DNA from 2 places in the Streptomyces changanensis genome. Region 1 is predicted to be linked to the other one. Evidence: riboswitches for the same ligand, from Rfam matches in the RefSeq annotation. Region 1 holds a riboswitch; the other holds the start of a gene.
The links. Region 1 has a riboswitch for S-adenosylmethionine ahead of NRO40_RS07330 (aminotransferase class V-fold PLP-dependent enzyme). Riboswitches for the same ligand answer to the same signal wherever they lie in the genome.

Region 1 (11,627 bases):
GAAGGACACCGCGCTGTTCGGTGGCAAGGAGGTCGGCAAGTGAAGATCCAGGGCAAGATGTTCATCTGGCTGAGCTTCTTCATCCTCGCCATGGCCATCCTGTACGGCCTGTGGTCGAAGGAGCCGGTCGGCACCACGGCGCTGTTCATGGCCTTCGGCCTGGCGATCATGGTCGGCTACTACCTGGCCTTCACGGCCCGGCGAGTGGACGCCATGGCCCAGGACGACAAGGAGGCGGACGTCGCGGACGAGGCCGGCGAGCTCGGCTTCTTCTCCCCGCACAGCTGGCAGCCGCTCTCCCTCGCGATCGGTGGCGCGTTCGCCTTCCTCGGCGTCGCCCTCGGCTGGTGGCTCATGTTCTTCGCCCTGCCGCTCATCCTGATCGGCATCTGGGGCTGGGTCTTCGAGTACTACCGCGGTGAGAACCAGAACCAGTAGGCACCCGCACGGGTGAAAGGGCCCGGCGGTCTCCGGACGGAGACCGCCGGGCCCCTCTTTTGCAGTCGCCCGGCGTGCCGCGCCGGGCGGCTCTTCCTACCGTGTGCTTATGAGCCACACGCCGAGCCTCCGCATCGCCCTCAGCTGCTCCCTGCTGGTCGCCGCCGCAGGCGCCGGCGCTGCCGGCTGCGGGGGACCGGACGGCCACCCGCTCTCCGCGCGGCCCTACGACGCGGCGCGGCAGGTCACCTTCGACGGCTTCGCCGAAGGCCGTGAGGCGGCGCTCGACAAGCCGCTCGCGGTGTCCGCCAAGGACGGCGGCACCCGCATCACCGACGTGACCGCGGTCGACGAGGCCGGCCACCACTTGGCGGGCCGCCTCTCCGCCGACGGCAGCCGCTGGCGCTCCACCGGCCCGCTGGCCGCGGGCGCCCGCTACACGGTCAGGGTCGCCACGGAGAACGACGAGGGCGCCCCAGGCGTCCGTACGCTGACGTTCCGCACCGCCCCGGCCCGCAACCTCCTGGCGGTGGAGTTCGGCCCCGAGGCGGGCGAGTACGGCGTCGGACAGCCCCTCACCGCCAAGCTCAGCGCCCCGGTCACCGACCGCGCGGGCCGCACCGCGGTCGAGCGCGCCCTGCGGGTCCGCTCCACCCCGAGCGTCACGGGCGCCTGGCACTGGGTCAACGACAAGGAACTGCACTTCCGGCCCAAGGAGTACTGGCCGGCCGGCACCGAGGTCACCCTCACGAGCAACCTCGCGGGCGTGCCCGTCGGCAGCGGCCTCTACGGCACCGCCACCGACCCGCTGAAGCTCACCATCGGCGACCGCGTCGAGGCCGTCGCCGACGCCGCGGGGCACTACATGACCGTCCGGCGCAACGGAGAAGTGATCAACACCATTCCGGTGACCACCGGCAAACCGGGCTTCTCCACCCGGAACGGCGTCAAGGTCGTGCTGGAGAAGCAGTACTTCGTCCGCATGCGCAGCACCACGGTCGGGATCGCGGCCGGCAGCAGCGAGTCCTACGACCTGCCCGTGTACTACGCCACCCGGGTCACCTGGAGCGGCGAGTACGTCCACGCCGCGCCGTGGTCGGTCGGCTCCCAGGGGTCCGCCAACGTCAGCCACGGCTGCGTGGGCATGTCCACCGGCAACGCCGCGTGGTTCTACGAGACCGTCCAGCGCGGCGACATCGTCCGGGTCGTCAACAGCGCGGGTGAGGAGATGTCCCCCTTCGGCAACGGCTTCGGCGACTGGAACCTGCCGTGGGAGAAGTGGCGGCAGGGCAGCGCGGTCCTGGCGGGCACCCGCGACGGGGCCACCCCCGCCGACGACGCCCGGCTGAGGCCCGGCCTCTGATGCCTCTGACACCCGGGCACGCCCCCCCCCGCGCTCGTGCCCGGCCCGCCGGCCCAGGGCGGTCGGCGCGGGGCGTCACGGGCGCGGTGCGGGGCCGGCGGGCCGACGGGCCCGTGACCCCGTCGACGGGGCCGGCGGGCCCACGGGCCGACCTGGCGCGACCGCACGGGCCCACGGGCGGACCGGACCCGGCGCGACCGCACGGTGTCCACGGGTGGGCCCGCGCGGCCGTGCGGCGCGCGCGGGCGGGTGGCTCAGGCCTCCACGGCCAGTCGGCTGCGCACCAGGGCCGCCAGCGCCTCCGCCAGCTCCACCGGCTCCACCGGCAGCGCCACGGCCGCGTCCGCGCGGCTCCAGGTGGCCAGCCAGGCGTCCTGCGGCCGCGCGATCAGCAGCAGCACCGGCGGACAGCGGAACACCTCGTCCTTGATCTGCCGGCACACGCCCATCCCGCCGGCCGGGACGGCCTCGCCGTCCAGGACGCAGACGTCGATGCCGCCCTCCTCCAGCCGCTCCAGGACGGCCGGGAGCGTCGCGCACTCGACGTACTCGACCGGGGGAACGTCGGCCGCGGGCCTCCGCCCGGCCGCCAGCCGCACCTGCGCGCGGGTGTTCGCGTCGTCGCTGTAGACCAGTACGGTGGCGCTGGACTGCATGGTTCCTCCGAGTTCGTACGCGGGAGTGCTCGGTAACCGATGCGCGGATGCTACTCCGTCCCACCGCCCGTCAACACCGCTCCGACACCCCTCCGGAGGCCGTCCCGATGGGCCGTTCGGGTCGGGTCGGGCCGCCCGCCGGAGGTGGGGACACTCCGAACGGCACCCCCCGGAGTGAGGGCGGGATAAGCGACCGACATAATGTCGGTCGTGGCGACAGCAACGACAGTAGATACCGGGCACGCGCACCCGTCGGTCAATCGACCGAACCTCACCAGCGTCGGAACCATCATCTGGCTGAGTTCCGAGCTGATGTTCTTCGCGGCCCTCTTCGCGATGTACTTCACCCTGCGATCGGTAACGGGTGCCGAATACTGGTCCGAGCAGGCGGGCCACCTGAACTTCCCGTTCTCGGCGACCAACACCACGATCCTGGTGCTCTCCTCCCTCACCTGCCAGCTCGGCGTCTTCGCCGCCGAGCGCGGCGACGTGAAGAAGTTGCGCGCCTGGTTCATCGTGACGTTCGTCATGGGCGCGATCTTCATCGGCGGTCAGGTCCTCGAGTACACCGAGCTGGTCAAGGAGGCGGGCATGTCCCTGTCCTCCGGGCCCTACGGCTCGGTGTTCTACCTGACCACCGGCTTCCACGGCCTGCACGTGACGGGCGGCCTCATCGCGTTCCTCCTGGTCCTCGGCCGGACGTACGCCGCGAGGCGCTTCACCCACGAGCAGGCAACCGCCGCCATCGTCGTGTCCTACTACTGGCACTTCGTCGATGTCGTCTGGATCGGCCTCTTCGCCACGATCTACATGATCAAGTAATCGGGCCGCCGCCTGGCGGACCGAGACACTTCCAGCAAGCATCGACGCAGAAGATCCTGACACCGGGGTAATCCGTGAAAAAGCTCTCCGCACGACGACGCCATCCGCTGGCGGCGGTCGTCGTCCTACTCCTCGCGCTGGCGGCCACTGGGGGGCTCTACGCCGCGTTCGCGCCCGCGAGCACGGCCCAGGCCGACGAGACCGCCCAGTCCCTCGCCATCGAGGAGGGCAAGAAGCTCTACACCGTCGGCTGCGCCAGCTGCCACGGCACCGGCGGTCAGGGCACCTCCGACGGCCCGTCCCTGGTGGGCGTCGGCTCGGCCGCCGTCGACTTCCAGGTCGGTACCGGCCGCATGCCCGCGCAGCAGCCGGGCGCCCAGGTCCCGCGGAAGAAGAACATCTACACGCAGGCCCAGATCGACCAGCTCGCGGCGTACATCGCGTCGCTCGGCGCCGGCCCGATCACCCCCACCGAGAAGCAGTACAGCGTGGAGGGCGCGGACGTCGCCAAGGGCGGCGAGCTGTTCCGCAACAACTGCGCCCAGTGCCACAACTTCACCGGTGAGGGTGGCGCGCTCACCAAGGGCAAGTACGCACCGAGCCTCGACGGCGTCAGCGAGAAGCACATCTACGAGGCCATGCAGACCGGCCCGCAGAACATGCCCACCTTCCCCGACACCACCATGCCGGAGAAGGAGAAGAAGGAAATCATCGCGTACATCAAGGCCGTGAACGGTGACGAGACGCCGACCCCCGGCGGCTTCGGCCTGGGCAGCCTCGGACCGGTCAGCGAGGGTCTGTTCGGCTGGATCTTCGGTCTCGGTACGCTGATCGCCGTCGCCGTCTGGGTCGCGGCCCACACCGCTAAGGCCAAGAAGTCATGAGTAGCCAAGAGATCTCCGATGAGAGCCTGCCGCAGAAGCAGGACACCGCGCACGGCTCGGCAGTAGTCGAGAGCCCGTTCGCCGACCCGGGGCTCCCGCCCCACAAGCCCCGCGTCCAGGACATCGACGAGCGGGCCGCCAAGCGGTCCGAGCGGACGGTCGCCCTGCTGTTCACGATCTCGATGCTGGCCACCGTCGGCTTCATCGCCTCGTTCGTGGCCTTCCCCGTCGACAAGATCGTGTACGTGTGGCCCCTCGGCCACGTCAGCGCGACCAACCTGTCGCTCGGTCTGACGCTGGGCATCGCCCTGTTCTGCATCGGCGCCGGCGCGGTCCACTGGGCCCGCACGCTGATGTCGGACGAGGAGATGGCCGACGACCGCCACCCGATCGAGGCGGCCCCCGAGCTCAAGGCCAAGGTGATGGCCGACTTCGCCCAGGGTGCGGCGGAGTCCGGTCTGGGACGGCGCAAGCTGATCCGCAACACGATGTTCGGCGCGCTCGCGATGGTGCCGCTCTCCGGTCTCGTGCTCCTGCGCGAGCTCGGCCCGATGCCCGAGAAGAAGCTCTTCCACACCTCGTGGGCCAAGGGCAAGCGGCTGATCAACATGAACACCTTCGAGCCCCTGCGGCCCGAGGACGTCTCGGTCGGTTCGCTCACCTTCGCCATGCCGGAGGGTCTGAGCGAGGAGGACCACGACTTCAACAACAAGATCGCCAAGGACGCCCTGATGATCGTCCGGATCCAGCCGGCCGACATCAAGGACAAGCGCGAGCTCGAGTGGTCGCACGACGGCATCGTGGCCTTCTCCAAGATCTGCACCCACGTGGGCTGTCCGGTGTCCCTGTACGAGCAGCAGACCCACCACGTGCTCTGCCCGTGCCACCAGTCCACCTTCGACCTGTCCGACGGCGCCCGCGTCATCTTCGGCCCTGCCGGCCACGCCCTTCCGCAGCTGCGGATCGGTGTCGATGACAAGGGCTTCCTCGAGGCGCTCGGCGACTTCGAAGAGCCGGTCGGTCCTGCATTCTGGGAGCGCGGATGAGTACCGCCAACGACACGACGCGCAAGGCGCCCGCCGGTGAGCGGGTCGCCGACTGGGCGGACGGACGGCTGGGGATCTACTCCCTGGCCAAGTCCAACATGCGGAAGATCTTCCCGGACCACTGGTCCTTCATGTTGGGCGAGGTCTGCCTCTACACCTTCATCATCATCATCCTCACGGGCGTGTACCTGACGCTCTTCTTCCACCCGAGCATGAACGAGATCGTGTACCACGGCTCGTACGTGCCGATGCAGGGCGTGAGGATGACCGAGGCGTACGCCTCGACCCTGGACATCAGCTTCGACGTCCGCGGCGGTCTGCTGATCCGGCAGATCCACCACTGGGCGGCGCTGATCTTCATCGCCGGCATGTTCGTGCACATGATGCGCGTCTTCTTCACCGGCGCGTTCCGCAAGCCGCGCGAGGTCAACTGGCTGTTCGGCTTCCTGCTGTTCGTCCTCGGCATGTTCACCGGCTTCACCGGTTACTCGCTCCCGGACGACCTGCTCTCCGGCACCGGTGTCCGCTTCACGCAGGGTGCGATCCTGTCCGTGCCGATCGTGGGCACGTACCTGTCGATGTTCATCTTCGGCGGGGAGTTCCCCGGCCACGACATGGTCGCCCGGTTCTACTCGATCCACATCCTGCTGCTGCCGGGCATCATGCTCGGCCTCGTGGTGGCCCACCTGATCCTGGTCTTCTACCACAAGCACACGCAGTTCGCGGGCCCCGGCCGGACGAACAAGAACGTCGTCGGCATGCCGCTGCTGCCGGTGTACATGGCGAAGGCCGGCGGCTTCTTCTTCCTGGTCTTCGGCGTCATCGCGGTCATCGCCGGCGCGTTCACCATCAACCCCGTGTGGGCCCTCGGCCCCTACCGGCCGGACCAGGTGTCCACCGGTGCGCAGCCCGACTGGTACATGGGCTTCGCCGAGGGTCTGATCCGCGCCATGCCCGGCTGGGAGATCAACCTGTGGGGCCACACGCTCGTCCTGGGCGTGTTCATCCCGCTGGTCCTGTTCGGCGTGATGCTGGCCGCCATCGCGGCGTACCCGTTCATCGAGTCGTGGATCACCGGGGACAAGCGCGAGCACCACATCCTGGACCGGCCGCGCAACGCCCCGACCCGCACGGGCCTCGGCGTCGCGTGGGTCACCGGTTACATGATCATGCTGATCGGTGGTGGCAACGACATCGTCGCCACGCACTTCCACATGTCGATCAACGCGGTCACCTGGTTCGTCCGGATCGCCTTCTTCGTCGGGCCGGTCATCGCCTTCGTCGTCACGAAGCGGATCTGCCTGGGCCTCCAGCGCCGCGACCGCGACAAGGTGCTGCACGGCCGTGAGACGGGCATCATCAAGCGGCTGCCGCACGGTGAGTTCGTCGAGGTCCACGAGCCGCTCAGCCAGGCCCAGCTGCACGCGCTCACCGCGCACGAGCAGTACGCGCCCGCCGAGCTCGGCCCGACGGTCGACGAGAACGGCGTCGAGCGCAAGCCCACCCGTTCGGCGAAGCTCCGCGCGAAGCTGAGCAAGGGCTACTTCGGTGAGGGGAACCAGGTCCCCAAGGCCACGGCCGAGGAGTACAAGGAGATCAGCGCGGGCCACGGCCACCACTGATCACCCTTCCCCCGGGGCTTGGCCCCGGGGGACCCCGGACACCGAGAAGGTCGCCACGGCAGGAGCCCCGTCCAATCGTCGGACGGGGCTCTTCGCCGTCCCCGGCGGTGGATAGGCTGGTGCCCTCATCCGTCACGGACCCAGGAGCGACCATGAGCGCTGTGCAACCCGCTGGAGGACCGACCACGGCGGGCCGCTCCTGGCCCGTGGTCCTCGACACCCTCCTCGCCGGCCGGGACCTCGACGCGGACACCACCGCCTGGGCGATGGAGCGCGTCCTCAGCGGTGAGGCCACCGACGCGCAGATCGCCGGCTTCGCGGTCGCCCTGCGCGCGAAGGGGGAGACGGTCGAGGAGATCACCGGCCTCGTCCGCACCATGTACGCGCACGCCCGCACCATCGACGTGCCCGGCCCGTCCGTCGACATCGTCGGCACCGGCGGCGACGGCGCGAAGACCGTCAACATCTCCACCATGTCGGCGGTCGTCGTGGCCGGTACGGGCGCGAAGGTCGTCAAGCACGGCAACCGCGCCGCCTCCTCCGCCTCCGGCGCCTCGGACGTCCTGGAGAAGCTCGGCGTCAACCTCGAACTGACCCCGGAGCGGGTCGCCGAGGTCGCCGACGAGGCGGGCATCACCTTCTGCTTCGCCGTCAAGTTCCACCCCGCCCTGCGCCACGTCGCCGCGGCCCGCAAGGAGCTGGGCATCCGCACGACGTTCAACTTCCTCGGGCCGCTGACCAACCCGGCCCGGGTACGGGCCCAGGCGACCGGCGTCGCGGACGCCCGCATGGCTCCCATCCTCGCCGGCGTGCTCGCCGAGCGCGGCTCGTCGGCGCTCGTCTTCCGCGGCGACGACGGCCTCGACGAGCTGACCACCACCGCGACGTCCCGCGTGTGGACCGTCCGCGACGGGGCCGTGCGCGAGGAGGCGTTCGACCCGCGCGACGTGGGCCTCGACCTGGTGCCCGTGGAGGCCCTGCGCGGCGCGGACGCCTCGTACAACGCCGACGTCGCCCGCCGGCTGCTCGCCGGCGAGCGGGGCCCGGTGCGGGACGCCGTGCTGCTCAACTCGGCTGCGGCCCTCGTGGCCCTGACCCCGACCGACGCGCCGCTGGCCGAGCAGATCCGGGCGGGCATGGAGAAGGCCGCGGAGTCCATCGACTCGGGCGCCGCCCGCGCGACCCTGGACCGCTGGGTCCGCGCCAGCAACCGCTAGGGCCCTCAGGGCGTGGGTGACGGGGCGGGGCCGCGCGGTTCCGCCCCGCTACCGTCCGCGTCGTCCGCCATGCGAACCCGGGCTTGCGTGCCCGCCGTCGTGTGGCAAGATGCTCCCCAAGGTCATGAGTGACAGCGACCACGGCCCCGGCCCGCTGTCCGGCAACCCTCCGTCCGTGGCGGGGTGCCCCGGGTGAAGACCAGGCCGCAGGCAGCGAGGTCTGCGGCAAGCGCGGACCCCTGCACACCCTGGGGTCCTGGTCCCGAGGGAGCAGTCTCGTGAGCAAGCGAATGCGCTAGGGCCTTCGGCCCTCCTCCCCCTCCGCACGGCCACCGTCGTCACCGTCGGGCCGTGCGTCGAGGCAGTCACCCGTACGCGGCACGGCCCTGCCGTCGCCCTGCGGGTTCCGCACGCCCCCATTCGCCGCGCCCGTTGGGAGAGTCCGCCATGCCCGCGTACCCGAACGCCACCGTTTCCCCCCGCACCGAGGCCGCCCCCGCCGCCCCCGCCGCCGTGCCCGCGCCGACCACCGGCCCCGCCTCCGCCGCCCCCGCCGCCGACGGTCCGCTGCCCGTCCTCGGGCGGGACGTGACCGTGCCGCTCGTCACCGGCGGCCACGTCACGTACGCCGCGCTGGACTACGCGGCCAGCGCGCCCGCGCTGCAGCGCGTCTGGGACGACGTCGCCGCCTACGCGCCGTACTACGGCAGCGTCCACCGCGGCGCCGGGTACCTCTCGCAGCTCTCGACCGACCTGTTCGAGAGCAGCCGCGCGACCGTCGCCGCCTTCCTCGGCTGCCGCCCCGACGACCAGGTGGTGTTCACCCGCTCCACGACCGACTCGCTGAACCTCCTCGCGCATGTGCTGCCCGAGGGGTGCGAGGTGTTCGTCTTCGAGACCGAGCACCACGCGTCGCTGCTGCCGTGGCGGGGCGCGCGGGTCACCTACCTGGACGCGCCGCGCACGCCCGGTCAGGCCGTGCGGACGCTGGAGCGGGCCCTCGCCGACCGGGAGCCGTACGGCCCCGCCCTCGTGTGCGTGACCGGCGCCTCCAACGTGACGGGAGAGCTGTGGCCCGTGCGCGAACTGGCCGCCGCCGCGCACGCGCACGGGGCGCGCGTCGTCCTCGACGCCGCCCAGCTGGCGCCGCACCACCCGGTGGACGTCGGCGACCTGGACGTGGACTGGGTGGCCTTCTCGGGGCACAAGCTGTACGCGCCGTTCGGCACCGGGGTGCTGGCCGGCCGGGCGGACTGGCTGCGGGAGGCCGAGCCGTACCTGGCGGGCGGGGGCGCCTCGCGGCGCGTGGCCCGGCGGGCGGACGGCGGCGTGGACGTCGACTGGCACACCACGGCCGCCCGGCACGAGGCCGGCTCGCCCAACGTGATCGGCGCCTACGCGATCGCGTCGGCGTGCACCGCGCTGACCGAGGCCGGGTTCGACGCGCTCGTGGCCCGAGAGCGCGAGCTGATCACGCGCGTGCGGGAGGGGCTGGCCGACGTGCCGGAGGTGCGCGTGCTGTCGCTGTTCGGCGACGACGCGCCGCGCGTCGGCGTCCTCTCCTTCGTCGTGGAGGGGTGGAACAGCTCGCACTTCGCCGCCGCGCTCTCCGCCGAGTACGGCATCGGCGTGCGCGACGGCCTGTTCTGCGCCCACCCGCTCGTGCGCACGCTGCTGGGCGGGGCCCCGCAGGAGCCCGGCGCGTGCGGCGCGCCGGAGGCCGGACCGGGCGAGCGGTCCCTCAACGCGATCCGGGTCAGCTTCGGCGCGGGGACGCCCGACGAGCACGTCGAGCGCTTCGTCCGGGCCGTGCGCGAGCTGGTCCGCGACGGCGCCCGCTGGAACTACCGCACCGAGGACGGGCGCTGCGTGCCGGACCGTGGCTGAATCCGCTTCACCCGTACGGGTGATTCGCTGGGTTACGCGTCGAGGCCGATCGCGAAGGCCGCCTCCAGGTCGTGCTGGGAGTACGTGCGGAAGGCGACGTGGGTGTCGGTCGCGACAACTCCGGGGATCTTGCTGATGCTGCCCGGGATGACGTCGGCCAGGTCGTCGTGCCTGGCCACGCGGACCATCGCGACGAGGTCGTAGGTGCCGGTGACGGAGAAGACCTCGCTCACGTTGTCGAGAGCGGCGATCGCCTCCGCGATCTCCGGAATGCGGTCCACGCTGGTCTTGATGAGCACGATCGCGGTGATCACGGCTGTCCCTCTCCCTCGGTGGCCGCTGCTGGGGCCTTCACTCTAATGCCCCGGTAGCGCGTCCACGCGTGGAGGAAGCCCAGCCCGAAGCCGATCAGGTGCGCGAGGTAGGCGACGCCCGGACCGCTGCCGGCGCCGCGCGCCGCCACCCACTGCAGGGCGAACCAGAAGACCAGCACGATCCACGCGGGGAAGCGCAGCGGCAGGAAGAAGAGGAACGGGAAGAGGCTCGTGACCCGGGCGCGCGGGAAGAGGTAGAGGAACGCCCCGAGCACCCCCGAGATCGCCCCCGACGCCCCCACGAGCGTCTGCCCGCTGTCCGCGTGCGCCAGCGCGTACCCCGCGAGCGCCAGACAGCCGCAGACCACGTAGAAGACGCCGAAGCGCAGGTGCCCCATGCGCTCCTCGGCCATCGCGCCGAAGACGAAGAGGAAGAGCATGTTGCCGAGCAGGTGCAGCCAGTTGCCGTGCACGAACAGGGCGCTCAGCGGGGTGAGCAGTGCCGCGGCCGAGCCGCTCAGCAGGTCCGCCGGAATCACGCCCCAGCGCCGGAAGTAGTCGCTCTGGGCCAGGACGAGGGCGTCCCCCGTCCCGTACGACGGATTGAGCCCCGAGGCCGGCCCCAGGGCGAACACCACCGCGCACACGCCGATGACGGCGTAGGTCACCGAGGGCCCGGTGACCACACGCCGGAACGTTCCGCGCCAATCCCTCACGCACAGATCATGACGTACGGGGAGCGAGCCGGACAGAGCGCCTCGCCGGGCCGGTGGTCGCCCCCGGCCGGTCCCGCCCTCCGCCCGAGCAGGGGGGACCGTCGAGGCCGTAGGGTTACGGACGTGCCCGGGGCCGCTCCCGGGGCACCCGCAGTCCGACGGCGCACCGCGGGTCGATTACTGGAACGACCGGACCATGACAAGGACGGCCACCATGACGACGGTTCCCCAGCCGACCGCCGAGACCCGCTGGCGCTGCACCCTCTGCGGCAACCTGACACGTTTCGACGTGACGCGCTCCTCGAAGGTCGTGGAGTACGTCCATCTGGACCTGGCGGGGGAGCCCACGGTGGAGGAGCGCGAGGTGGTCAGTGAGACCATCGAGTCGGTCCGCTGCCGCTGGTGCAACGCCGTGGACCGGATCGAGCTGGTGGACAGGCCGGGCGCCGGCTCCTGAGCGGCGCGCCCGGTGCGGCGGGCGGCCCGGCGAAGAGAGAACGACGGTAGGGGTGACGGATCGTGGCGCAGCCCGAAAGCGGCGCTGAGTCGGCCGATGCGGCCGGTGACGCCGCCGAGGCGCTCGACCGCCCGCTGCCCGAGCCGGTGCGGCGCCGGGTCGTGGCGCTCGTGTCCGAGGTGTTCGGCGGCCTGACCGTCGCCGA
Region 2 (11,627 bases), 1.4 Mb from region 1:
TCCGCACCACCGTCGACCGCGATGAAGCCGTACCCCTTCTCCGCGTTGAACCACTTGACGGTGCCCTGAGCCATGCCTAACTCCCCTATTACTGGCCCTTGCACAGGACCGCACTTCGCGGACCCGGGTCAGACCTCGCCCACTGACCGAACCCCTGACTCTCCGAGCCGGGGACGCCCCAGGAGCGTGCGCCGGAACGCGTCGACCGCGGCTGAATGTATCTGCCCAACTGCCCTCTGCAACAGGTCAATCGGACGAGAATTCCGAGCACCGGCGAAGGGAGAACCTGTCCGCAATGCTCATAACCCCGGGCAAGTCGGGCCGGGCAAACGGCGCAAAGTTCGCAAGAAACGACGCTACTTTGGCTACATCTTGTCGCGGCCGGGCGCATTCTCATATGCACGTGGCACAGGCGGCGGCGGGGACTTCCCCAACTCTACCGCGCTCAACCATGCAGAATTGCCCCCTCCGCTTTTGTCGGCGGAGGGGGCAACGGGGAAAAGCGGAAGGGAACTCAGCAACCGCCCGCGACCGCCGGAATGATCGAGACGCCCGCGCCGTCGGGGGTCGACGTGGCGAGCCCGCCCTCGAAGCGGACGTCGTCGTCGTTGACGTAGACGTTCACGAAGCGGCGCAGCTGCCCCTGGTCGTCGAGGACGCGCGCGGCGATGCCCGGGTGGTTCTTCTCCAGGGACTCGATGACCTCGGCGAGGGTGGCCCCCTCGGCCTCGACCTCGGACCGGCCGTCCGTGTACGTGCGGAGGATGGTGGGGATGCGGACGTTGACGCTCATGTTTCGTGTCTCCCGGGGGTCAGTGGGCGAGGCCGGCGTCCCGGAACGCGTCCAGGCTCGGGCGGATGGTCGCGGTGGGACCGGTCGTCGGGGCGACCGCGTCCAGGGTCTTGAGGCCGTCGCCGGTGTTGAGGACGACGGTGGTGAGGGTCGGGTCGAGGAGGCCCTGCTCGACGAGCTTGCGCGTCACGCCCACCGTCACGCCGCCCGCCGTCTCGGCGAAGATGCCCTCGGTGCGGGCCAGCAGCTTGATCGCGTCGACGACCTGCGCGTCGTCCACGTCCTCCACCGCGCCGCCGGTGCGGCGGGCGATGTCGAGGACGTACGGTCCGTCCGCCGGGTTGCCGATGGCGAGCGACTTGGCGATCGTGTTCGGCTTCTGCGGGCGCACGACGTCGTGGCCGGCCTTGAAGGCGGCCGACACCGGGGAGCAGCCCTCCGCCTGGGCGCCGAAGATCCTGTACGGCCTGTCCTCGACCAGGCCCAGCCGGATCAGTTCCTGCAGCCCCTTGTCGATCTTCGTCAGCTGCGAGCCGGACGCGATCGGGATCACCAGCTGGTCGGGGAGCCGCCACCCGAGCTGCTCGCAGATCTCGTACGCGAGGGTCTTGGAGCCCTCGGCGTAGTACGGGCGGAGGTTGACGTTGACGAAGCCCCAGCCCTCGCCGAGCGGGTCGCCGATGAGCTCCGAGCAGAAGCGGTTGACGTCGTCGTACGTGCCCTCGATGCCGACGAGGTCGCCGCCGTAGACCGCGGCCATGACGACCTTGCCCTGCTCCAGGTCGTGCGGGATGAACACGCACGAGCGGAAGCCGGCGCGGGCGGCGGCGGCGCCCACCGCGCCCGCGAGGTTGCCGGTGGAGGAGCAGGACAGGGTGGTGAAGCCGAAGGCGCGGGCGGCCTCCAGGGCCTGGGCGACCACGCGGTCCTTGAAGGAGTGGGTCGGGTTCCCGGAGTCGTCCTTGACGAACAGCCTGCCCGGCGCGACGCCCAGCTCGCGGGCGAGGTTGTCGGCCCGCACGAGGGGCGTCCAGCCGGGGTTCAGGTTGGGCTTGTCGGCGACGTCGGCCGGGACGGGCAGGAGGGGGGCGTAGCGCCAGATGTTGGCCGGGCCGGCCTCGATCCGCTTGCGCAGCTCCTCCGGGTCGCCGGCCGGGAGGTCGTAGGCCACTTCGAGGGGGCCGAAACAGAACTCGCAGGCGAAGATCGGGCCGAGCGCGAAGCGCTCACCGCATTCGCGACAGGAGAGTCCGGCGGCGGGGCCGAGGTCGACGGAGGTGGCGCTGGTGGGTGCGGTGGTCTGCACAGCCATGGGAGGCGAGGCCCTTTCTCCTCATCTTTCTCACTGGCGTCTTTCGCCGTGAGACGGATTTGGCACCTTCCCTAGCCGGGGACCTCGCGGGCACGTGCGCGTGCGAGACCGACTGGAGGGTTGCCGGGGCTTCATCGGGCCGTTTCCCTCTGCCCCTCTGGATGAGCGGTATGTGGTTGTCGGCGCGGGACCCCGGCATGCGGGCGTCTCACGCGTTGTTCAAGACTGTAACCGAAGGGGTGGGTGTCCGAGAGGGGCGTCCGACCTACGAGATGGATCACCTGCGGTTGTGGGACGACCCGAGGAGAGGCGCGCGTGCTGGAAGAGGTGGAGCGCTGGCTGGAGCGGCGGTCCTGGTCCGTGGCCGACCGGCCCGTGGACCGGCTGCTCGCCGCCAAGCGGGCCCGCGGCACGACGGTGAGCGTCGTCCTGCCCGCGCTGGACGAGGAGGCGACGGTCGGCGAGATCGTCACCGTGATCCGGCGGGAGCTGATGTCGGAAGCGGTGCCGCTCGTCGACGAGCTCGTCGTCCTCGACTCCGGCTCGACCGACCGCACGGCCGAGGTCGCCGCGGCGGCCGGCGCGCGCGTGGTGGCGCGGGACGACGTGCTGCCGCGGATACCCGCCGTCCCGGGCAAGGGCGAGGTGCTGTGGCGCTCCCTGCTGGTGACCGGCGGGGACGTGGTGTGCTTCGTCGACGCCGACCTGCGTGAGTTCCGCGCGGACTTCGTGACGGGCATCGTGGGGCCGCTGCTGACCGACCCGGACGTCGAGTTCGTGAAGGCCACGTACGACCGGCCGCTCGGCTCCGGACCCGCCGCCGGGCAGGGCGGACGGGTGACGGAGCTGGTCGCGCGGCCGCTGCTGAACCTGCACTGGCCGCAGCTGGCCGGGTTCGTCCAGCCGCTCGGCGGGGAGTACGCGGCCCGTCGCTCGCTGCTGGAGCGGCTGCCCTTCCCGGTGGGGTACGGCGTGGAACTGGCGCTGCTGGTGGACGCGCTGCACCTGGTGGGGCTGGACGCGCTGGCGCAGGTCGACGTGGGCGTGCGCCTCCACCGCCACCAGGACGACCGGGCGCTGGGGCGGATGGCCGCGGCGATCTACCGCACGGCCCAGCTGCGGCTGTCGCGCGGGCACCTGGTGCGGCCGCGGCTGACGCAGTTCGAGCGCACCGAGGCGGGGTTCGCGCCGCGTACCCACCCGGTGGACACGGAGGAGCGCCCGCCGATGGTCGAGGTGGCGGAGTACGTGCGGAAGCGCCGGGTGGCCTGACGGCCGGCGGGTTCGTTTCCGCACGTTTGAGCGTTTCCGGCGCGGGCTAGGTTGGCCTCATGGTCTCGGACATCCTGGTGGCATCGAATCGCGGTCCGGTCAGCTACGCGCTGCGGGAGGACGGCGAGCTGGAGGCGAGGCGCGGTGGCGGGGGCCTGGTCTCCGGGCTCTCCGCGATCGGGCCCGACGCGGGCGCGGTGTGGGTGTGCGCCGCGCTGGGCGACGGCGACCGCGAGGCGGTGCGCCGGGGCGTCGGCGAGACGGGCGTCCGCATGCTGGACATCGACGCGGAGACGCACGCCGCCGCCTACAACGGCATCGCCAACTCCGTGCTGTGGTTCGTGCACCACATGCTCTACCAGACGCCCCTGGAGCCGGCCTTCGACGCGGAGTTCCGCACGCGCTGGGAGGCGTACCGGGCGTACAACCGCGCCTTCGCCGAGGCGCTCGCGGCGGAGGCGGCCCCGGGCGCGGCGGTCCTCATCCAGGACTACCACCTCGCGCTGGCCCCCGGCATGCTCCGCGAGCTCCGCCCCGACCTGCGCATCGGCCACTTCTCGCACACCCCGTGGGCGCCGCCGGACTACTTCGGCATGCTCCCCGACGACGTCGCCCGCGAGCTGCTGCGCGGGATGCTCGGCGCGGACCGGCTCGGCTTCCTCACCCGCCGCTGGGCGGACTCCTTCGCCGCCTGCTGCGAGCGGCTCGTCGGCGGCACGGGCGACACGCGGATCGGCGTGCACGGCCTGGGCGCCGACGCCGACTTCCTGCGCGCCCGCTCGCGCGAGGCGGACGTCGAGGACCGCATGGCGACGCTGCGGGAGCAGATCGGCGGGGCGGACCGGAAGACCGTCATCCGCGTGGACCGCACGGAGCTGTCGAAGAACATCGTGCGCGGCCTGCTCTCCTACCGGGCGCTGCTGGAGGAGCACCCCGAGTGGCGCGAGCGGGTCGTCCACATCGCCTTCGCCTACCCCTCCCGCCAGGACCTCGCCGTGTACCGGGAGTACACCGCGGAGGTCTCCCGGCTGGCGGACGAGATCAACACCGCGTACGGCACGGACGGCTGGACGCCGGTCCTGCTGCACGTGAAGGACGACTTCGCCCGCTCCCTCGCCGCGTACCGCCTCGCCGACGTGGCGCTGGTCAACCCCATCAGGGACGGCATGAACCTGGTCGCCAAGGAGGTCCCGGTCGTCTCCGACGGGGGCTGCGCCCTGGTCCTGTCCCGCGAGGCCGGGGCGCACGAGGAGCTCGGCGACGCCGCGGTGACGGTCAACCCGTACGACGTCACCGGCACCGCCCGGGCCCTGCACGAGGCGCTCTCCATGCCGGCCGCCGAACGCGCCGAACGCACCGAGCGCCTCGCCGCCGCGGCCACCGCCCTCCCGCCGCAGCGCTGGTTCCTCGACCAGCTGGAGGCCCTCCGCGCCCTGTGACCCCGGCGGGTCCCGCCCGTGCGTACGGCGAACGGCCCCGGCGTGTGCCGGGGCCGTTCGCCGTACGCGGGCATGCAACGTATGCGCCGCCCGGGCTGTTCGGTCAGTGCGGGAGGGCGCGGGCCAGGGAGGCGAGGAAGCCGACCACGGCGGCCGGGCCCGGGAGGGTGAGGTCGGCGCGGGCGGCGAGGGTGCTCACCTCGTCGCTGCCGCTGCACACCAGCAGGCCCGGGACGCCCTCGGCGCGGAGCTTCTCCACCGCGGCGAAGGCCGGCAGGTCACCCAGGTCGTCCCCCGCGTACAGGACCGCCCCGGCGCCCGTGGCGCGCACGTGCTCCAGGAGCGCCTCGCCCTTGTCCATCCCGGGCGGGCGCAGCTCCAGGACCATGCGGCCCGGTTCCACGACGAGCCCGTGCCGGGTGGCCAGGTCGGCGAGGGGATCCACCAGGGCGTCGAACGCCGCCTGCGGGTCGGTCGCGCGGCGCGTGTGGACGGCGACCGCGCGGCCCTTCTCCTCGATCCACGTCCCGGGCCACGCGCCGGCCCGCTCCAGGACGCCGGGCAGTTCGGCGCGCGCCGCCGCGACGCCCGGGTGCTCGGGGGCGGCGCGGACCTCGCCGGTGCGGGCGTCCCAGCGTTCGGCGCCGTAGTGGCCGAGGACGACGAGGCGGTCCAGGCCCGGCACCCCGGCGAAGCCGCCGTACCGGACCGCGACGCCGGCCGGGCGCCCGGTGACCACCGCGACGGAGCCGACGCACGGGGCCAGCTCGGCGAGCGCGGGCACGGCGTCCGGGTGGGCGCGGGCCTGCTCGGGGTCGGCGACGATCGGCGCGAGGGTCCCGTCGAAGTCGACGGCCACGACGGCGGTGCGGGGCCGCGCCAGGATCGCGGCCAGGCCCTCACGACCGGCGGCCGTGGCGGGCACGGGAAGGCTGTCATCCGGGTAACTGGACATGTGTGCGTACCTATCCCGTACGCCCCCGGGACACACCTCCCCGCCCCGGCCGCGTCCGGCCGCCGCCGACACCGAGCCACCGCGTCACCCCGGGGACGCCCCGCGCCGAAGCCCTCACCGGACCCGCTCCCGGCCGCGGAGTACCCGCCGTGGCGGGAGGACCGGACCGCGCGGGCGCGGCCGCCACCTCCGACACCCGCCGCGAACCCCAGGGCCACCCGCCCGTGGCCGGACGGCCGTCCCACGCCCCCGGGACGCCCCACGGCCGCGGAGGAACCGCCACAGCGGGACGCACGGGCCGCGAAGCGGCGGCGGCCACAGTCCCCCGCCCTCCCTGCGAAGCCCCCCGGCGGCAGACACCCCGGGCCGCCACGCGGCTGTCCCGCGCCCCCGGGACGCCCCCGCGGCCGCGGAGGAACCACCACAGCGGGACCTACAGGCCGCGAAGGGGCGGCGGCCATAGTCCCCCGCCCTCCCTGCGAAGCCCAGCGGCAGACACCCCGGGCCGCCACGCGGCTGTCCCGCGCCCCCGGGACGCCCCACGGCCGCGGAGGAACCACCGTGGCGGGACGCGCGGGCCGCGAAGGGGTGGCGGCCGCAGTCCCCCCGTCCTCCCTGGCAAGCCCACCCCGCAGCAGACACCCCCGGCCACCACACCCCGCGGCCGTCCCGCACCTTGGGACGCCCCACGGCCGCGGAGGAACCGCCGCAGCGGGACCTACAGGCCGCGGAGGGGTGGTGGCCGCGGCCGGCAGTGCCCCGCGGCGGCGCTCCCGGCCGGTGGCCGTCGGCCGCGGGCCCCCGGCGCGTCCGGGGCTCCGGCGCGATGGGCCCCGGCGCGTCCGCGCTGGGCGGGCGTCCGGCGCGGCGGGCGGGTGGATGTCCGGCGCGTCCGGCGTTCCGGCGCGATGGGCTCCGGCGCGTCCGCGCCGGGCGGGCGTCCGGCGCGTCGGGCGGGTGGGTGTCCGGCGCGACCGCGGTGCGGTTTCGGCGTGCCCGGGGTCCACGCGGGCCGACCCCCGCCGGGGTCCCCGGTGGGGGTCGCGCCGGCGGGGCGGGTGGGTCAGCGGTGGGATTCTCGGGTGGCGCGCAGGCGGCGGAGGCGGTTGACCGTGACCGGGTCGTGGGCGAGGGCGCGCTCGTCGTCGAGGAGGGCGTTCAGCAGCTGGTAGTACCGGACCGGCGAGAGGTCCAGCTGCTCGCGGATCGCCCGTTCCTTCGCCCCCGGCCCCGGCCAGGAGCGCCGTTCCATGGCCAGGACCGCGCGGGCGCGGTCGTCGAGTGCGGGGCGTTCGGTCATATCAGCAACTTAAGCTACCGCGCCGACGCCGAGGACTGGGCCGACCGGGCGTCCCGGGCGATCTGCTCCAGGACGGCGCGCGGCTCGCCGCCGGGGGCGACGGCCCGGCCGATGTTCTTCTTCACGCTCTCGCTCACCCGCGCCCACGAGGTGTCGCCGACGGGGTACAGCTCCGAGCCGGCCAGCTCCTCCAGGAACGGCCGCATCGCCGCGTGCTGCTCGTCCGCCTCCATGGCGTCGCTCGCGGAGACGGTGACGGGGAGCAGGTCGTACCGGTCGGAGAAGGCCATGACGTTCTTGTCCTGGTACACGAAGTCCAGGAAGTGGCCTATCTCCTTGCGGTGGCCGTTCTGCTTGAACGCCATCATCCAGTCGGCCACGCCGAGCGTCGCCTTGGACTTGCCGGCGACGCCGGGCAGCGGCACCGTGCCGACCTTCACCCCGGCCTTCTCGGCGGTCGCCATCAGCGTCGGGTGGCCGTTGAGCATGCCGACCTCGCCGCGGACGAAGGCGTCGAACGCCTCCTGCCGGTCGAGTTCACCGGGGGCGACGGGGCCGGTGAGGCCCTTGCCGACGAGTTCCTTCTTCAACCAGCCGAACGTCTCGACGTTCGCGGGCGAGTCGATCTGGTACGCGGTGCCGGTCGTGTCCCGGTAGCCGCCGCCACCGCCGAGCAGCCACATCATGGTCTCGGCCTGGGACTCCTCGGGCCCGAGCGGCAGCGCGTAGGGGTACTTCACGTCCTTGGCCTTGAGCTTCTGGGCCGCCTTCTGCAGCTCGTCCCAGCTGCCGGGCGGCGTGGCGCCGGCCTCCTGGAAGAGCTTCTCGTTGAAGAAGAGCATCCGGGTGCTGGCGCCGAACGGCATGCCGTACTGGGCCCGGTCCACCTCGCCGGCCTGCCGCAGCATGGGCAGGAAGTTCGCCTGGGTGGGGACGGAGAGGAGGGTGTCGGCGGAGTACAGCCGGCCCGCCCGCGCGTGGTCCGCGTACGCGCCGATCTGCGCCATGTCCGGCGCCTCGCCGCGGTCGACCATCTCGGCGACCTCGCGGTCGACGTCCTTCCAGGACAGGACGGTGACGTCGATCTTCACGCCGGGCGTCTTCTTCTCGTACGCGCGGGCCAGTTCGTCCCAGTACTTCTGCGACGTGTTGGCGCTGTTGCTGCCGTAGTCGGCGGCGACCAGCTTCAGGGTGACCTCTCCGGCGGAATCCGCTCCGCAGCCCGACAGGGTGGCCGTGATCGTCAGTGCGGCCATCGCCGCGGTCAGTCCCTTGTAGCGGCGCACTGCCTTACCCACCCTTTGCTCCACATCGAACGCGAATTCGCTTCCCGGCAGGATAGGAGGTCTACACCTAGGTCTAAACCACCGGGGTTCCTTGGTATCGCTTCCGCAACGCCCGACGACCGGGGGCCTACCGATGGGTACGTTCCGGAGCGTCCGCAGACGACGACAGTGGGAGCCCGCGCATGTCCCGTACCGCCGCCGAGATCACCACCCAGCCGAGCTGCTGGCGCCGCGCCGCGCGGACCGCCGCCGGGGCCCCGGATGTGCTTCCGCGACCGGGTGAGCGCGTCGCCGTGACCGGCTGCGGCACGTCCTGGTTCATGGCCATCGCCTACGCGGCGCTGCGCGAGGCGGCCGGGGAGGGCGAGACGGACGCGTTCGCCGCGTCCGAGTTCCCGGTCGGCCGGGCCGCCGCGTACGACCGGGTCGTGGCGATCACCCGGTCCGGGACGACGACGGAGGTGCTGGAGCTGCTGGCGCGGGTGCGCGGGGTGACGCGCACGGCGGCGCTGACGGCCGACGCGGCGACGCCGGTGGTGGACGCAGCCGACGCGGTGGCCGTGCTGGACTGGGCGGACGAGGACTCGGTGGTGCAGACGCGGTTCGCGACGACGGCGCTGGCGTTCCTGCGCGCGGGCCTCGGTCCCGTACCGGGTGTGAAGCCGGTCGAGCTCGCGGCGGTCGACGCGGAGCTGGCCGTGACGGAACCGCTGCCGGAGGCCGTGCTGGCGGCCGACCAGTGGACGTTCCTCGGACGCGGCTGGACGTACGGGCTGGCACTGGAGGCGGGGCTGAAGATGCGGGAGGCGGCGGGCGCCTGGACGGAGGCGTACCCGGCGATGGAGTACCGCCACGGCCCGATCTCGATCACCGGGCCCGGCCGGGTGACGTGGGTGTTCGGTGCCCTGCCGGAGGGGCTGGCGGCCGACGTCGCCCGGGTGGGCGGCACTCTGCACGCCCACGCCTCGGCGGACCCGATGGCCGACCTGGTGCGGGCCCAGCGGCTCGCCGTGGCCCTGGCGGAGGCGCGCGGCAGCGACCCGGACCGGCCGCGCCACCTCACGCGGAGCGTGATCCTCTCCTGACCCGGCGGTCCCCTTCCTCCGGTACGGCCGCCCGGCGGCGCCGTCGCCGGGCGGGCGGCCGGTCGCCCGCGACCGCCCCCCGATCGTCCGCTCATCCGATTTGTATGCCGGGGCAACAATCAACGAAGTGGACTAGACCTTTCACGCCCCTCGGGTGAAACTGTCTCCCGTGAGACACGTCATCGCCCTCGATGTGGGCGGCACCGGCATGAAGGCCGCCCTGGTCGGGGCCGACGGGGCACTGCTGTACGAGGCGCGGCGGGCCACCGGGCGCGAGCGCGGCCCGGACGCCGTCGTGGGCACGATCCTCGACTTCGCGGCCGAGCTCCTCGCCCACGGTGAGGAGCGGTACGGCGTACGGGCCGAGGCCGCCGGCGTCGCCGTGCCCGGGGTCGTCGACCCCGTCGACGGCGTCGCCGTGTACGCCGCCAACCTCGGCTGGCGCGACGTCCCGCTGCGCGCCCTGCTGGGCGAGCGGCTCGGCGGGCTGCCCGTCGCGCTCGGCCACGACGTGCGCACCGGCGGGCTCGCCGAGGGGCGCGTGGGAGCGGGCCGGGGCGCGGACCGGTTCCTGTTCGTGCCCCTGGGTACCGGCATCGCGGGCGCCATCGGCATCGACGGCACCATCGAGGCGGGCGCGCACGGCTGCGCCGGCGAGATCGGCCACATCGTCGTCCGTCCCGGCGGCCCCGCCTGCGGCTGCGGCGGGCGCGGCTGCCTGGAGACCCTGGCGTCGGCCGCGGCCGTGACCCGGGCCTGGGCGGAGGCGAGCGGCGACCCGGACGCGGACGCCGCCGACTGCGCCGAGGCCGTCGCCTCGGGGGACGAGCGCGCCGTCCGCGTCTGGCAGGACGCCGTCGACGCGCTGGCCGACGGGCTGGTCACCGCGCTCACCCTGCTGGACCCCCGCACCCTGATCATCGGTGGCGGTCTCGCCGAGGCCGGGGAAACCTTGTTCACACCCCTCAGGGCCGCCGTGGCGGAGCGCATCACGTTCCAGCAGCGGCCCGCCATCGTGCCCGCGGCCCTCGGGGACACGGCCGGCTGCCTGGGCGCGGGGCTCCTCGCCTGGGACCTGCTCGCCGCCGAGCTCGCCACCGACCTGGAGGTATCCCCCTGATGGCCGTTCACGCCGACCGCAAGGTCCTCGCCGGGGCCCGCGTGGTGCTGCCGACCGGCGTCGTCGAGGGTGGGCGGGTCACCGTCGAGGGCACCCGGATCACCGACACCACGGGCGGCCGCCCCGCCACCACCACGGACCGCCGCGCCACCGCTACCACCGCCACCACGACCGGCACCGCGGGCCCCGCCGGCCCCTCGGGCCCCGCCCGCACCACTGGCCCCGCCGACATCGCGGCCGTCGCCGGCGCCGACGTGCTGGACCTCTCCGGGCACTGGGTCGTCCCCGGCTTCGTGGACCTCCACAACCACGGCGGAGGCGGCGCCTCCTTCACCTCGGGCACCCTCGACGAGGTGCTCCGGGGCATCCGCACCCACCGGCTGCACGGCACGACCACCCTGGTCGCGTCGACCGTCACCGGCGACATGGACTTCCTCGCGCACCGCGCCGGCGAGCTGTCCGAACTCGCCGAGCAGGGCGACATCGCGGGCATCCACTTCGAGGGACCGTTCATCTCCCCGTGCCGCAAGGGCGCCCACAGCGAGGCGCTGCTGCGCGACCCGGACCCGGCCGAGGTGCGCAAGCTGGTCGACGCCGCGCGCGGCCACGCCCGCATGGTCACCCTCGCCACCGAACTGCCCGGCGGCATCGACTCCGTACGCCTCCTCGCCGAGCACGGCGTCATCGCCGCGATCGGCCACACGGACGCCACGTACGAGCAGACCGTGGAGGCGATCGACGCGGGCGCCACCGTCGCCACGCACCTGTTCAACGCGATGCCCGGCCTGGGCCACCGCGCGCCGGGACCGATCGCCGCCCTCCTGGAGGACGAGCGGGTCACCGTCGAGTTGATCAACGACGGTACGCACCTCCACCCCGCCGCCCTCGAACTGGCCTTCCACCGGGCCGGCGCCGCCCGGGTCGCCTTCATCACCGACGCCATGGACGCGGCCGGTTTCGGCGACGGCGTGTACAGCCTCGGCCCACTGGCGGTGGAGGTGCGCGACGGCGTGGCCCGGCTCGTCGAGGGCGGCTCCATCGCCGGCTCCACCCTCACGCTCGACA

Region 2: another riboswitch for S-adenosylmethionine. It lies ahead of thrC (threonine synthase); the one in region 1 lies ahead of NRO40_RS07330 (aminotransferase class V-fold PLP-dependent enzyme).

The regions. Positions count from the first base shown of each region.
Region 1 is NZ_CP102332.1:1,659,757-1,671,383, reverse strand. Features, by position in the region: gene ctaD (aa3-type cytochrome oxidase subunit I) at 1-43, shown strand, start outside; gene NRO40_RS07370 (cytochrome c oxidase subunit 4) at 40-438, shown strand; gene NRO40_RS07365 (L,D-transpeptidase) at 548-1,801, shown strand; gene NRO40_RS07360 (response regulator transcription factor) at 2,056-2,457, opposite strand; gene ctaE (aa3-type cytochrome oxidase subunit III) at 2,659-3,279, shown strand; gene qcrC (cytochrome bc1 complex diheme cytochrome c subunit) at 3,354-4,163, shown strand; gene qcrA (cytochrome bc1 complex Rieske iron-sulfur subunit) at 4,160-5,209, shown strand; gene qcrB (cytochrome bc1 complex cytochrome b subunit) at 5,206-6,831, shown strand; gene trpD (anthranilate phosphoribosyltransferase) at 6,984-8,048, shown strand; SAM riboswitch class IV at 8,169-8,286, shown strand; gene NRO40_RS07330 (aminotransferase class V-fold PLP-dependent enzyme) at 8,496-9,935, shown strand; gene NRO40_RS07325 (Lrp/AsnC family transcriptional regulator) at 9,968-10,249, opposite strand; gene NRO40_RS07320 (rhomboid family intramembrane serine protease) at 10,246-10,965, opposite strand; gene NRO40_RS07315 (hypothetical protein) at 11,180-11,422, shown strand; gene NRO40_RS07310 (NYN domain-containing protein) at 11,485-11,627, shown strand, end outside.
Region 2 is NZ_CP102332.1:3,047,462-3,059,088, forward strand. Features, by position in the region: gene NRO40_RS13405 (cold-shock protein) at 1-74, opposite strand, end outside; gene NRO40_RS13410 (MoaD/ThiS family protein) at 515-793, opposite strand; gene thrC (threonine synthase) at 813-2,105, opposite strand; SAM riboswitch class I at 2,124-2,273, opposite strand; gene NRO40_RS13420 (glucosyl-3-phosphoglycerate synthase) at 2,421-3,377, shown strand; gene NRO40_RS13425 (alpha,alpha-trehalose-phosphate synthase (UDP-forming)) at 3,437-4,816, shown strand; gene otsB (trehalose-phosphatase) at 4,920-5,771, opposite strand; gene NRO40_RS13435 (DUF3263 domain-containing protein) at 6,835-7,071, opposite strand; gene NRO40_RS13440 (extracellular solute-binding protein) at 7,086-8,369, opposite strand; gene NRO40_RS13445 (SIS domain-containing protein) at 8,540-9,442, shown strand; gene NRO40_RS13450 (ROK family protein) at 9,612-10,562, shown strand; gene nagA (N-acetylglucosamine-6-phosphate deacetylase) at 10,562-11,627, shown strand, end outside.